Regions from separate parts of the Serratia sp. Res13-Sevr-LER1-36-b genome, predicted to be linked through region 1. Evidence: predicted binding sites of a transcription regulator. Region 1 holds the regulator's gene; the other holds the start of a gene.
What was found. The regulator PhoB, encoded in region 1, activates phosphate uptake and scavenging genes when phosphate is short. The targets are predictions, from matches to a motif close to CTGTCATAAAACTGNCNNAT.

Region 1 (7,732 bases):
GGCTCCGACGAATAAGGCAAAGGTCATAAAACCCAAAGCCAGAATATCTTTTGACGCTAAACGATGACTCATAATCTGTTGTGCTGCCTGTTGAAATAAAAAATTGCCGATAAGCATGGTGGCAAAAGTGCCCCACTTCGGTTCGGTTGCCGGCCTGCTCTCTCATCGTGATCCCCATAGGCAACAGACAGCGCGCAATAGCAGCGTCTGACCTTGATAAAGGCGAATACTCATGATGACGAGCAGATTTTTAGACGTTTTTTCCCCTGCTGAATTCCTGGTCGCAATCACCGCAGAAAGCTGGGGAAAATGGAGGTTTAGTCCGGCAATAGGGGGATAGTTAAACGTTTATAGTGCCAAAAGGCAATACGCAGGACGGAAAGCAGAGTGATCGTCCAGATAATATCTCTCATCCAGTCGAACATAGGGGTTATCAATAAATATGCACTACATGATTTGTATTATTTTTGAGCACATCACTCACGAAATGTGAAACAAATGGTTACACGGTGCGTGAAAACACCAATAACCAGATGCTAAACGCGTGTCATGTGCTCATTTTACTGGCGCTTACCAGACCGACGCTGCGATATTGACCACGCTACGCAGCTTATCCCACTGCTGCTGCTCACTCAGGCTGTTGCCCTCTTCGGTAGAGGCAAAGCCACACTGCGTGCTCAGGCATAGCTGTTTAATATCGACGAACTGCGTTGCTTCCTTGATGCGTTGTTGCACCACCGCCGGATCTTCCAGCTCACCGGTCTTGGTGGTGATCAACCCCAGCACCACCTGCTGCTTGCCCGGCTTGATAAAACGCAGTGGCTCAAAACCGCCAGATCGTTCGTTATCATATTCCAGGAAGAAGGCATCAATATTCACCTGGCCAAACAGGATTTCCGCCACTGGCTCATAACCGCCTTCCGAGATCCAGGTGGAACGGAAGTTACCACGGCAAACGTGCAGACCAATGGTTAAGTCTTCCGGTTTACCGGCGATGGCTTTATTCAGAACCTCTGCGTAGGTACGAGCCAATTGCTCAGGATCTTCACCCCGCTCACGGATCTGGCGCTTCTGATCGTCGGAGCACAGATAGGCCCAGACGGTATCGTCGAGCTGCAGGTAGCGGCAGCCTGCGTCGTAAAAGGCTTTGATCGCATCGCGGTAGGTTTGTGCCAGATCGTCAAAGTAGCTATCCAGATCCGGGTACACCAGCGGGTCGATCGCCTTACGGCCACCGCGGAAATGCAGCACGCTCGGGCTCGGGATGGTCATCTTCGGTACTGCATCACCGGCTACGCTTTTCAGGAAACGGAAATCCTCCAGCATCGGATGGTTGCTAAAGCCCAGTTTGCCGGTCACCTTGATGCTGCGGGCCTTGGTTTGCACTCCGTTAAACTGAATGCCCTGCTCCACGTCGTAGCCTTCTACACCATCAAGCCCCTCAAGGAAGTCGAAGTGCCACCAGGCACGACGAAACTCGCCATCGGTCACGACCTGTAAGCCGATCTCTTGCTGTTTGCCGACAATATGGCGGATTTGCTCGTTTTCTACTGCGCGCAGCTGAGCCGCGTCGATCTCACCATTCTGAAACTGCTGACGGGCCGTTTTCAGCGCCGCAGGGCGCAACAGGCTACCGACAACGTCGGCGTGAAAGGCATGGCTGGCTTTGGACATGTTCTGCTCCGATGATGCACTGAGGGCTAGCCGCCATCAGTTCCAATCATTGACAAGTTGAATTATTACGCTGGGTTACAAATAGACATCCAGACGTCTACACCGCTTAAGTGCATCCTTTCATGTCACCGGTTACTCGGCAATGGAGAAATTTTCATTGGTGTTGAATTAAATTCAAGTTGGCAGACTAATCCAGCCCCAGAAGCATGCGGGTTTTGCGCAGCGTAGCTGGCGGTAGCGGCAAATAACCGTCGTGATTAACCAGATCCTGCCCCTGAGCAGACAGTACACGGTCGAGGAATGCCGCCGTCAGGGGTTCCAGCGGCTGGTTGGGAGCTTTGTTGATGTAGATATACAGGTAACGCGCCAACGGATAGCTGCCGTTACGCACGTTGGTTTCGCTAGGTTCAATATAACGGTCACCCGTTTCTGCCAGAGGCAACAACCGCACCCCGCTGGCACGAAAACCGATGCTGGCATAGCCAATGCCGTTTAACGATCCGGCCACCGCCTGCACCACCGAGGCCGACCCCGGAAGTTCATTCACTCGCGCCATAAAATCACCACCGCATAACGCGCGCAGTTTGAAATACCCATAGGTACCCGAGGCGGAATTGCGGCCAAAGCGTTGCAAGGCACGTTGCTGCCAACTGCCCTGCAGCCCCAGCTCTCCCCAGCGGTTAATCGGCGTGTTTTCCCCACAGCGGCGGGTAGCGGAAAAGATTTGATCCAGCTGTTGCAGGTTCAAGCCACCTAGCGGATTGTCCTGATGCACCAGCACCACCAGCGCATCAACCGCGACCGGCACCGCCAGCGGCGCATAGCCATAGCGGTGCTCAAACGCCGACACTTCCGCCGCCTTCATTGGCCGGCTCATTGGCCCAAGCTGCGCCGCTCCTGCGGCCAATGCGGTGGGTGCCGTCGAGGAACCGGCAGCCTGCAGTTGCAGGTTCACGTTGGGATAGTGTCGGCTGAAATCCTGCCCCCATAGCGCCATCAGGTTGGCAAGGGTATCGGAGCCCACGCTGGACAGGTTGCCGGAAAGCATGCCATCCGGAGCAGCCACGGCCCCGCGGCCAACCGACAACAGTAGGCAAAGCAGCAAAGCTTGAGTAAATCGATTCATGGCGGCTACCTGTTAATTTTTCACCGCATTCTCTGCTAAAGCCGCGGGAACAATCAACCGGTTAGGCAAGGTAAAGATAAAACGGGTGCCAATGCCTGGCTCGCTGAGGATCTCCAGCCGTGAATCATGGTGGCTGAGCGCATGCTTCACGATGGCCAACCCGAGCCCACTGCCGCCGGTCTGGCGCGAACGCGCTTTATCCACGCGATAGAAACGCTCGGTCAGGCGCGGGATATGTTCGGCACCAATGCCCGGCCCGTTATCACTGACCTGGAACTGAGCCCCCTGTGGCGTCTGCTGCCAACTCACTTCGATATTGGTGCCCACCGGAGTATGGTTGACGGCGTTGTACACCAGATTGGAAACCGCACTACGCAGTTGATCCTCGTTACCGAACACCTGCAGATTTTCATTCACCCGGAAATTGATCTGGTGATTACCACCGCTGAGCGACTGCGCCTCACGCTGCAACACCCGCAGCATTAACGGAATATCCACCTTCTCGTTCATATCCACGTTTGGTGCAGCCTCGATCCTGGAGAGCGTGAGCAACTGCTTTACCAACCCATCCATGCGTTTGGTCTGCTCTTGCATGGTGCCTAAGGCTTTGCCACGCAGCGAACCATCCAGCTCTTCATCGCTCATCATCTCCAGGTAGCCTTGCAACACCGTTAACGGCGTACGCAACTCATGGCTGACGTTGGCGAAGAAGTTGCGTCTGGCTCCTTCCAGTTGGCGCATCTGGGTCACATCACGTGCCACCATCAGCAACTGGCCTTCGGAATAGGGCATGATACGGAATTCGACAAAGTGCTCGTTATTCAGCTGTAGCGTCAGCGGCCGGGTAAATTCTTGCTGTTGCAGATAATGGCTGAATTCCGGATAGCGCAGCAGGTTGAGAATGTGTTGGCCGTTATCTTCCGGCCAGCGAAAGCCCAGCAGATGCTGTGCCAGGCCGTTGCACCAGAAGATATTGCCCTCAACGGTGGTCATCACTACCGCATCCGGTAAGGATTCGGCCCCGCTGCGAAAGCGTTTGATCAACAGCGCCAGCTCACGGCGGCGGCGGCGGTTACGCTGCTGCATCTGGTACAGGCCATAGAACAGCGGCTCCCAGCTCCAGCGGCCCGGCGGCGGCGTCATGCTGCGATCCACCCACAGCCAGTGGGAAAGTTTGAGTTGGTTATAGAAGTTCCAGGCCAGCGCAGCCAGCACCGAAACCAACAGCAGCCAGGGCAGATAACCGAAAATCAGCCCCAGCAATAAGGCAGGCAGGCAAAAAAGGGCCAGCTCCAGCGCCAGCCTCTTCCACGATAAACGTTCTAGCACGGTAACCTCTCCAGCGCAGTGCGATCAGTAGCGCGTTGAGAACCGATAACCGGTGCCGCGAACGGTTTGAACCATCTTGTCATGACCACTGGTCTCCAGCGCCTTACGCAGCCGGCGGATATGCACATCAACGGTGCGGTCTTCCACATAAACGTTAGTGCCCCAGACGTGATTAAGCAACTGTTCGCGGCTATAAACACGCTCCGGATGAGTCATAAAGAAGTGCAGCAGTTTGAACTCGGTCGGCCCCATCTCCAGCGCCTGCTCATTGGCCATCACCCGGTGCGAGGAAGGATCCAGGCTTAGCCCCTGCATTTCAATCACTTCTTCTACTGCCATTGGTGAAATACGGCGCATCACCGCCTTGATACGTGCCACCAGCTCCTTGGGCGAGAACGGTTTGGTGATGTAATCATCCGCACCAACCTCCAGGCCACGTACCCGATCTTCTTCTTCACCGCGCGCGGTCAGCATCATCACCGGGATATCCCGGGTCATCGCCTCGCGCTTCATATGCTTGATAAACTGAATGCCGGACCCCCCCGGTAACATCCAGTCCAGTAACACCAAATCAGGGAACGGCTCAGACAGGCGCGTGACGGCACTGTCATAATCCTCGGCTTCCAACGGTTGGTAACCATTCTGTTCCAACACAAAGCACACCATCTCACGGATCGGCGCTTCGTCTTCCACCACCAGTATGCGTCTTGCCATCGTCAATCCTGCCAATGTGTTAGCGATCTCAGTTGATTGCGGTCGCCATTATGCGTCAGTTTTGTGACACTTTTATGAAAAAAAAGCCCGGTCGATCGCAGTAAGCATAGCGATTATTCCTGACGTTAAAGAAATATCATCATGCTTGAGTTACGATAAGGCCCGTTTACGCCCTTATCCTCCTGTTAGCGATGGAAGACCTATGCGCCTGATCCATACCTCCGACTGGCATTTGGGCCAGTACTTTTTCACCAAAAGCCGCGCCGCCGAGCATCAGGCCTTCTTACGTTGGCTGATCGAACAGGTGGAACAGCAGCGGGTGGATGCGCTGATCGTCGCAGGCGATTTATTCGATACCGGCTCCCCACCCAGCTACGCCCGTGAACTGTACAACCGCTTTGTGGTGGAGCTGCAACGTACCGGCTGCCAACTGGTGGTGCTGGGCGGCAACCACGACTCCGTGGCCACGCTGAACGAATCACGTGAGCTGCTTTCCTGCCTGAATACCACCGTGATTGCCAACGCGCAAAGCGAGCTTGAGCAGCAAATCGTGGTGCTCAATCAGCTTGATGGCCAACCAGGTGCGGTACTTTGCGCCATTCCGTTCCTGCGCCCACGGGATCTGCTCACCAGCCGCGCCGGTGAGTCTGGCAACCAAAAGCAGCAAGCTCTGCAAGAGGCCATCGCCGAACACTACCAAAACCTGTATCAGGCGGCCTGTACGCGCCGCGATGCGTTGGGTTTGCCACTGCCGATCGTCGCCACAGGCCATTTAACCACCGTGGGCGTCACCACCTCGGATTCGGTACGGGATATCTATATCGGTACGCTAGACGCCTTTCCGGCCCAGGCGTTCCCCCCTGCCGATTACATTGCGTTGGGGCATATCCATCGCGCGCAGAACGTCGCCAAATCGGAGCATATCCGCTACAGCGGCTCACCAATCCCATTGAGTTTTGACGAGTTAGGCAAAGCCAAAAGCGTGTTTCTGGTCGATTTTGCCGACGGTGCGCTGCAACGGATCACACCATTGGAGATCCCCACCTTCCAGCCCATGCAGCTGATCAAAGGTGATTTGCAGCAAATAGAGGCTCAATTGCAGCAGTTTGCCGATTATCAGGGCGAATTCCCGGTTTGGTTGGATATCGAAGTAGCCACTCAGGATTACCTCAGCGATATTCAGCGCCGCATCCAACAGCTGGCGGAAGATTTACCGGTTGAAGTGGTGTTGCTGCGGCGCAGTAAAGAGCAACGTAGCCAGACCATTGCCCAGCAGGATAAAGAAACCTTGAATGAGTTAAGCGTCGGCGAAGTCTTCGAGCGCCGCTTGGCGTTGGAAGCCGAGATGGCCGAACCGCGCCAACAGCAGATGCGGCAGATGTTCCAGCAGGTGGTAGAAACCTTGCATCAGCATGAGGAGCCATCGGCATGAAGATCCTGAGCCTAAGGCTGAAAAACCTCAACTCGCTACAGGGCGAGTGGAAAATCGACTTCACGGCGGAACCCTTCGCCAGCAACGGCCTGTTTGCCATCACCGGCCCCACAGGAGCAGGTAAAACCACCCTGCTGGATGCCATCTGCCTGGCACTTTATCACCAGACGCCGCGGCTGGAAGTCAGCGCCAGCCAAAACGAATTGATGACCCGCCACACCGCCGAATCGCTGGCAGAAGTGGAGTTTGAGGTCAAAGGCGTCGGCTATCGCGCCTTCTGGAGCCAACGCCGTGCGAAAAACGATCCGGACGGCAACCTGCAGGCTCCCAAGGTGGAGCTGGCACTGCGGGCAGACGGCAAAATCCTGGCGGATAAAATTTCCGATAAAAAAGAACTGATTGCCGCAATCACCGGACTGGATTTTGGCCGCTTCACCAAATCGATGATGCTGTCGCAGGGCCAGTTCGCCGCCTTCCTGAACGCCAAGGCCAACGAACGTGCCGAACTGCTGGAAGAACTGACCGGCACCGAGATTTATGGGCGGCTATCGGCACAGGTCTTCGAACAGCACAAACAGGCGAAAAGCGATCTGGACGCTTTACATCACCGCGCCAGCGGGATTGAACTGCTCAATGATGAGCAGCGCCAGGTGCTGGAAAACCAGCTAGGGGAACTGGGGGCTGAAGAGCAGCTTCTTAACCAACAATCACAGCAGCAACAGCATCAGTTGAGCTGGCTACAACGCTGGCAAACCATCCAGCAACAGACTCAGGATTATCAGCAACAGCTGGCTGGTGTGCAGCAGGAGTTCCAACTGTCCGAACCGCAGTTGCAACAGTTAGCTCGCAGTGAGCCTGCCGAGAAACTGCGCCCGTTGCTCAATGAGCGTAATCGTTGTCAGCGGGATCGTTTGGCGTTGCAGCAACAGATCGAACAGTTGGCTCAGCAGCAAGAGCGGCAATTGGCCGAACTAATCCCGTTACAGCAGCAGTTGGATCAGGCGCAAAAGGCCAGGCAAGCCCAGGCGGCACATCAGCAGCAACAGCAAACGCTGATAGATGACAAGGTGTTGCCGCTCGATCATCAGATTGCTCAATCGCAAAACCAACTGGCAGAAGCGCGTAAACAGCATGCGGAGAGCCAGCAGCAAAGCGAAGAGCTGCGGCGTGCGCTGGAACAACTCACCGAAAGACGCGGCCAACTGGCTACCCTGGCGGGTCAATATCAGGCCAGGCAGCTTGAACTCACGGCGGCGCTGGATAGCCAACTCCAGCAGCAAGCCACGTTAGAGGCGCAATCCCCACAGGAGAAACTGCGTCACCGCCAGGCCGAACTGAGTGGCTTGCGCCCGGTTCGTCAACAGTTGTCCAAACTGGCCTTACTGTTCCAGCAGAACCAACAGCGCCTTGAGCAGCAGCGGCTCGAATTCACTACGCGCCAAAAACAGCTGACCGAA
Region 2 (7,732 bases), on a different contig from region 1:
TTCTCTATTTTCTGCAGCAGATGTTCAACGGCGTGACGCTGGGCAGCACCTATGCATTGATCGCCATCGGTTACACCATGGTCTACGGCATTATCGGCATGATCAACTTCGCCCACGGCGAGGTATATATGATCGGCAGCTATGTCTCCTTTATCGTGATCGCCGCCCTGATGATGATCGGCATCGACGTGGGTTGGCTGCTGATCGGCGCAGCGTTCCTGGTGTCGATCGTGATTGCCAGCGCCTATGGCTGGAGCATCGAGCGGGTGGCCTACAAACCGGTGCGCAACTCCAAGCGCCTGATTGCGCTGATTTCCGCCATCGGGATGTCGATATTCCTGCAAAACTACGTCAGCCTGACGCAGGGTTCACGTGATGTGGCGCTGCCAAGCCTGGTCACCGGCCAGTGGGTGCTGGGTGAGAGCAACGGCTTTGCCGCGACCATCAGCACCATGCAGCTCATCATCTGGGGGGTCACCTTCCTGGCGATGCTGGCATTGACGATGTTTATCCGTTATTCGCGTATGGGCCGCGCCTGCCGTGCCTGTGCGGAAGATTTGAAGATGGCCAGCCTGCTGGGCATCAATACCGACCGGGTGATTTCGCTCACCTTCGTGATCGGCGCGGTGATGGCGGCGGTGGCGGGCGTGTTGCTCGGCCAATTCTACGGCGTGATCAACCCTTACATCGGCTTTATGGCCGGGATGAAAGCCTTCACCGCTGCGGTACTGGGCGGGATTGGCAGCATTCCTGGGGCGATGATCGGCGGGCTGGTGCTGGGCGTGGCTGAAGCGCTCACCTCGGCCTATCTGAGCACCGAATACAAAGACGCGGTGTCCTTCGCCTTGCTGATTGTGGTGTTGCTGGTGATGCCAACCGGTATCCTTGGGCGTCCGGAGGTTGAGAAAGTATGAAACTCGGTCTGCTTAACGCCTGTATTGCCACGGTCGTGCTGTTTGTCATGGCCTCCTTCCTGATGGGGATGCAACTGAGCCTCGACGGCACCAAGCTGGTGGTGCACGGCGCTGCCGAAGTGCGCTGGATGTGGATTGGTATCGGTTGTGTGGTGGTATTTTTCTTCCAACTGCTGCGTCCGCTGATGCAGCATGGGATGAAAAAAATCTCCGGTCCGGCGTTCGTATTACCCAGCTTTGACGGCTCCACAACGCGCCAGAAGGTGCTGGCAGCGGCGATCATCATTGCCGCCGTAGTCTGGCCGTTCCTGGTATCGCGCGGCACGGTGGATATTGCCACCCTGACGCTGATCTACGTCATGCTGGGGCTGGGCCTGAACGTGGTGGTTGGCCTTTCCGGCCTGTTGGTGCTGGGTTACGGTGGCTTTTACGCCATCGGTGCCTATACCTACGCATTGCTGAACCATTATTACGGCCTGGGATTCTGGGAAAGCCTGCCGCTGGCGGGGATCGTCACCGCCATTTTCGGTTTCCTGCTCGGTTTCCCGGTGCTACGCCTGCGGGGAGACTATCTGGCGATCGTCACGCTCGGCTTTGGTGAAATCGTCCGCATCCTGCTGCTGAACAACACCGAAATTACCGGTGGGCCGAACGGCATCAGCCAGATCCCGAAACCCACCTTTTTTGGTCTGGAGTTTAACCGCAGCGCCCGCGACGGTGGCTGGGATACCTTCCATAACTTCTTTGGCCTGAAATACGATCCCAGCGACCGCATCGTGTTCCTCTACCTGGTAGCGCTGCTGCTGGTGATATTGACGCTGTTTGTGATTAATCGCCTGCTGCGCATGCCGCTGGGCCGTGCCTGGGAAGCATTGCGCGAAGATGAAATTGCTTGCCGTTCACTGGGCTTGAGCCCGACCAAAATCAAACTGACCGCCTTCACCATCAGTGCCGCCTTTGCCGGTTTCGCCGGTACGCTGTTTGCCGCACGTCAGGGGTTTGTCAGCCCGGAATCCTTCACCTTTGTGGAGTCGGCCTTTGTGCTGGCGATCGTGGTGTTGGGCGGCATGGGCTCACAGTTTGCGGTGATCCTGGCGGCGATCCTGCTGGTAGTGTCCCGTGAGATGATGCGCGATCTGAATGAATACAGCATGTTGCTGCTGGGGGCGCTGATGGTGTTGATGATGATTTGGCGGCCACAGGGGCTGCTGCCGATGAAACGCCCGCAGTTGAAGCTGAAAGTGGCTGATATCAAAGCCGTGAAGGGGGAGCAGGCATGAGTACTCAACCTTTACTGGCGGTAGTCGGGCTTTCGATGCGTTTTGGTGGTTTGCTGGCGGTTAACAACGTCGCGCTGGAACTGCATCAAGGTGAGATTGTTTCGTTGATTGGCCCGAATGGCGCGGGCAAGACTACGGTGTTCAACTGCCTGACCGGATTCTATCGCCCGACCAGTGGCACCATCAAACTGCGCGATCGCCATCTGGAAGGGCTTTCCGGCCAGACCATTGCCCGCATGGGCGTGGTACGCACCTTCCAGCACGTGCGGCTGTTCCGTGAAATGACGGTGATTGAAAACCTGCTGGTGGCCCAACATCAGCATTTGAAAAGCGGGGTGTTTGCCGGTTTGCTGAAAACCCCGGCGTTCCGCCGTGCAGAGGCCGATGCGCTGGAGCGTGCGGCGGTGTGGCTGGAGCGTGTGGGCTTGTTGGACATGGCTAACCGCTCTGCGGGTAACCTGGCCTATGGCCAGCAGCGTCGGCTGGAGATCGCCCGCTGCATGGTAACGCGCCCGGAACTATTGATGCTGGATGAACCGGCGGCGGGCCTGAACCCGAAAGAAACCGATGAGCTGGATCACCTGATCGTCGAGCTGCGTGACCAGCACCAGGTGTCGGTGCTGTTGATTGAGCACGATATGAAACTGGTGATGGGGATTTCCGATCGCATCTACGTGGTGAATCAGGGAACGCCGTTGGCACAAGGCACACCGGCAGAAATCCGCAATAACCCGGACGTGATCCGGGCCTATCTGGGCGAATAAGCATATGTTGTCATTTAATCAGGTTTCCGCCCATTACGGCAAAATTCAGGCGCTGCACCAGGTCAGCCTGAACATTCAACAGGGGGAGATCGTTACCCTGATCGGCGCCAACGGTGCCGGTAAAACCACCCTGCTAGGCACGCTATGCGGCGACCCAAGGGCCAGCGAAGGGTCCATCACCTTGATGGAACAGGACATCACCCAGTGGCAGACAGCGCGCATCATGCGTGAGGCCGTGGCGATCGTACCGGAAGGGCGGCGGGTGTTCTCACGCATGACGGTGGAAGAGAACCTGGCGATGGGCGGTTTCTTTGCCGATCGCGAGCAGTATCACCAACGCATCGAGCGGGTATTTACCCTGTTTCCACGCCTGCTGGAGCGCCGTAGCCAGCGCTCTGGCACCATGTCAGGTGGCGAGCAGCAGATGCTGGCGATTGGCCGTGCGCTGATGAGCCAGCCGAAGTTGTTGCTGTTGGACGAGCCTTCACTTGGGCTGGCCCCCATCATCATCCAGCAGATTTTCGATATCATCCAGCAGCTGCGCGAAGAGGGGATGACCATCTTCCTGGTGGAACAAAACGCCAACCAGGCGCTAAAACTGGCAGATCGTGGTTATGTGCTGGAAAACGGCCGCGTGGTGTTGGAAGATACGGGGGCCGCATTATTAGCAAACGAAGCAGTGCGGTCAGCATACCTGGGGGGTTAAACCATGGGTAATTGCCATAGGGCGCACTGAGTGGCGCCCCTATTCTTAACGATTACGAGAACAAGCAATGAAGACAGAAGGACTACTCGCACAGCGCATCGTAAAGGTCAAAAGCTCGGCAATCCGCGAATTGCTCAAGCACAGCAAAATGGAAAACGTCATTTCGCTGGCGGGTGGCATTCCCTCTGATGCGCTGTTTGACTTCGAAGGATTGAGCATTGCTACCCAGCAGGCCATTACCGAGCAGCCAAAAAGCGCGTTCCAATATGGGCTGACCGAAGGCAGCGAACTGCTGCGTGAAGGCATCTGTACCCTATGCGCACAGCGTGGCGTTAATGCCAAGCCGGAAGATATCGTGGTGACCGCAGGCTCCCAGCAGGCGTTAGATCTGGTGATGCGTGCGGTGATTAACCCTGGTGATGTGTTTGTAGTAGAGCGCCCGACCTATCTGGCGGCGCTGCAAACGCTGGAACTGGCGGAAGCCAACGTCATGTCCGTCTCTTCCGACAGCGACGGCATGGTGGTTGATGAACTGGCTGAACTGCTGAAAACCCAGAAGATCAAAGGGGTATACGTGGTGCCGAACTTCGGCAACCCGAGCGGCCTGACCCTGAGCGCCGCACGCCGTGAGCAGCTGGTGAAACTGGCGGTGGAGCATAACTTCCTGATTATCGAGGATGACCCGTACGGCGAGCTGCGCTTCACCGAAGAGCGTAATGCTACGCTGTATCAGGTTTCGCAGCAGGTACTGGGCCATACCGAAAACATTATCTATACCTCCACCTTCTCCAAAATCCTGGCTCCGGGCCTGCGCTTGGGTTGGGCCATCCTGCCGCCATTCCTGCTGCATAAAGTGGCGATCATCAAGCAGGCGGCGGATCTGCATGCCAGCGCGCTGTCGCAGAGCATCGTCGAATGTTACCTGGGGCTGGATCGTTTACCGGCGCAGATCGAAAAGATCCGCGCAGCCTACAAGCACAAAGGCGAGATCCTGGCCGGGCTGGTGGAAAAAGAGCTGGGTGATGTGATCAGCTTTGATATGCCGAAAGGTGGCATGTTCCTGTGGGCGCGTTTCCGTCAGCAATTCGATGCCACCGAGTGGCTGAAAACCACCCTGAAGCAGGGCGTGGTATTTGTGCCGGGAGAATACTTCTTCTCTGAAAAACCGGATCGCTCTACCTTCCGTCTGTCGTTTGCCACGGCAACCGAACAACAGATGCAAGAGGCCGTCGCCCGCCTGCGTCGCTCACTGTAATCTCTCTGCGGCGGTGGGGTGAATTCCCTACCGCCGACATCAAACCGCCATCTGCACTTCACCTCGCTGTCATCTAGCTGTCACGCCAGAGTTATTTTTCTGTCATCCGCGCATGGCATGTTTAGCATCCGAACAAAAACTGTTTCTTTTCGCTCACGCGTTTTGATCACACCCGCTTTTTCAGGAGTTAGGCATGTTTGCTCACGCGATTAAAAAAACCACGTTGTGCGTTACCTTGGCCCTGGCGGTCAGCGGCCATGCAATAGCTGCTACCGAGATCCCATTCTGGCATTCGATGGAAGGGGAACTGGGTACCGAAGTCGACTCTCTGGCGGACCGTTTCAACCAAACTCACAGCGATGTGAAGATCGTCCCGGTTTATAAAGGCAACTACGAACAAAGCCTGGCGGCGGGCATTGCTGCTTACCGTTCCGGCAAGGCTCCGGCGATCCTGCAGGTCTATGAAGTGGGCACCGCCACCATGATGGCGAGCAAGGCGATCAAACCGGTGTATCAGGTGTTCCAGGAGTCGGGCGTCAAGTTCGACGAATCGGTGTTTGTGCCGACTGTGGCCGGTTACTACACCGATAACAAGAGCGGCCATTTGCTGTCCCAGCCTTTCAACAGCTCCACCCCGGTGCTGTATTACAACAAAGACGCCTTCAAGAAAGCGGGCTTGAACCCGGATCAGCCACCGAAAACCTGGCAGGAGCTGGCGGCTGATGCGGCCAAACTACGCGCGGCTGGCATGAAGTGCGGCTACACCAGCGGTTGGCTGGGTTGGATCCAACTGGAGAACTTCAGCGCCTGGCATGGCGTGCCGTTCGCCAGTGAAAACAACGGCTTTGGTGGCACCAATGCCAAGCTGGAGTTCAACCAGCCGCTGCAGGTGAAACATATTCAGTTCCTGCAAGACATGAACAAGAAGGGTGACTTCACCTACTTTGGCCGCAAGGACGAACCTACCGAGAAGTTCTACAACGGCGACTGCGCCATGGCTACCGCCTCTTCCGGCTCGCTGGCCAGCATCCGCAAATACGCCAAGTTTGACTTCGGTGTGGGCATGATGCCTTTTGATGCTGACGCAAAAAATGCACCGCAGAACGCCATTATCGGCGGGGCCAGCTTGTGGGTGATGAACGGCAAAGACGCGGCGACTTACAAAGGTGTGGCGGAATTCCTGCAATATCTGGCCCAGCCTGAGATTGCCGCCGAATGGCATCAAAAGACCGGCTACCTGCCGATCACCACTGCCGCCTATGAAATGACCAAGCAGCAGGGCTTCTACGACAAAAACCCAGGGGCCGATGTGGCCACCCGTCAGATGCTGAACAAGCCACCACTGGCGTTCACCAAAGGGCTGCGTCTGGGCAATATGCCGCAGATCCGTACCGTGGTGGATGAAGAACTGGAAAGCGTGTGGACCGACAAGAAAACCCCGCAGCAGGCGCTGGATGCCGCGGTACAGCGCGGTGACGTGTTGCTGCGCCGCTTCGAGGCTTCCACCAAGTAAGCGTCAGATTGGGCCATATTCGGCCAAACGACATCGATCCACTCCCTCTCCCTTTGGGCGAGGGTTGGGATGAGGGGCTTATGCCGTCCCTCATCCCCATTTAACGGTTAACCCTATGTCATCATCCCGTCCCGGCTTCGGCTGTAGCTGGCTGCCCTATGTGTTGGTGCTGCCACAGTTGCTGATCACCGTCGTTTTCTTCCTGTGGCCTGCCGGCCAAGCGCTGTGGTACTCGGTACAAAGCGTCGATCCGTTCGGCCTTTCCAGCCAGTTTGTCGGGTTGGACAACTTTACACAGCTGTTCCAGGACCCGTATTACCTGGAGTCTTTCTACACCACGCTGTTGTTCAGCTTCCTGGTGGCCGGTGTTGGCCTGCTGGTATCGCTGTTCTTTGCCGCGCTGGTGGACTACGTGCTGCGCGGCAGCCGCTTCTATCAGACGTTGATGATCCTGCCTTATGCGGTTGCCCCTGCGGTAGCGGCGGTGCTGTGGATCTTCCTGTTCAGCCCCGGCATGGGTCTGATCACCCATGTGCTTGCCGGTTTTGGTTACGACTGGAACCATGCGCAAAACAGCGGCCAGGCAATGTTCCTGGTGGTGTTGGCATCGGTGTGGCAGCAGATCAGCTATAACTTTCTGTTTTTCCTGGCGGCATTGCAATCTATCCCGCGTTCCCTGGTGGAAGCGGCTGCGATCGACGGGGCAGGCCCGGTACGGCGTTTCTTCAACCTGGTGCTGCCGCTGATCACGCCGGTGAGCTTCTTCCTGCTGGTGGTCAACCTGGTGTATGCCTTCTTCGACACCTTCCCGGTGATCGACGCCGCTACCGGCGGTGGGCCGGTGCAGTCGACCACTACGCTGGTGTACAAAATCTATCGTGAAGGCTTTGCCGGTCTGGATCTGTCCAGCTCGGCGGCGCAGTCGGTGGTGCTGATGCTGTTGGTGATTGGCCTGACGGTGATCCAGTTCCGCTTTGTCGAACGTAAGGTGCGTTACCAATGATTGAGAACCGACGCGGGCTGGATATCTTCAGCCATACGATGCTGATTGTTGGCGTGCTGGTGGTGCTGTTTCCGCTGTATGTGGCCTTTGTGGCCGCCACGCTGGACGATCAGCAGGTGTTCCAGGTACCTATGACGCTGATCCCTGGCGGCCGCCTTTGGGACAACATCCGCCATATCTGGCAGGGCGGTGTGGGCACCCTCAAGGTGCCGTTCTCGATGCTGCTGCTCAACAGCGTGATCATGGCGTTGGCGATCACCTGCGGCAAGATCGTGGTTTCGGTGCTGTCCGCCTATG

Region 2: a site for PhoB is predicted at 4,986-5,005, ahead of ugpB (sn-glycerol-3-phosphate ABC transporter substrate-binding protein UgpB). Genes of this name have one in related genera too.

Annotation. Positions count from the first base shown of each region.
Region 1 is NZ_JADACK010000038.1:279,867-287,598, forward strand. It holds gene brnQ (branched-chain amino acid transport system II carrier protein) at 1-72, opposite strand, end outside; gene IMQ33_RS23435 (cobalamin-independent methionine synthase II family protein) at 571-1,674, opposite strand; gene IMQ33_RS23440 (PstS family phosphate ABC transporter substrate-binding protein) at 1,862-2,800, opposite strand; gene phoR (phosphate regulon sensor histidine kinase PhoR) at 2,813-4,129, opposite strand; gene phoB (phosphate response regulator transcription factor PhoB) at 4,154-4,843, opposite strand; gene sbcD (exonuclease subunit SbcD) at 5,046-6,275, shown strand; gene sbcC (exonuclease subunit SbcC) at 6,272-7,732, shown strand, end outside.
Region 2 is NZ_JADACK010000021.1:47,135-54,866, reverse strand. It holds gene livH (high-affinity branched-chain amino acid ABC transporter permease LivH) at 1-914, shown strand, start outside; gene IMQ33_RS17070 (high-affinity branched-chain amino acid ABC transporter permease LivM) at 911-2,194, shown strand; gene livG (high-affinity branched-chain amino acid ABC transporter ATP-binding protein LivG) at 2,191-2,958, shown strand; gene livF (high-affinity branched-chain amino acid ABC transporter ATP-binding protein LivF) at 2,963-3,664, shown strand; gene IMQ33_RS17055 (PLP-dependent aminotransferase family protein) at 3,732-4,919, shown strand; gene ugpB (sn-glycerol-3-phosphate ABC transporter substrate-binding protein UgpB) at 5,113-6,432, shown strand; gene ugpA (sn-glycerol-3-phosphate ABC transporter permease UgpA) at 6,548-7,435, shown strand; gene ugpE (sn-glycerol-3-phosphate ABC transporter permease UgpE) at 7,432-7,732, shown strand, end outside.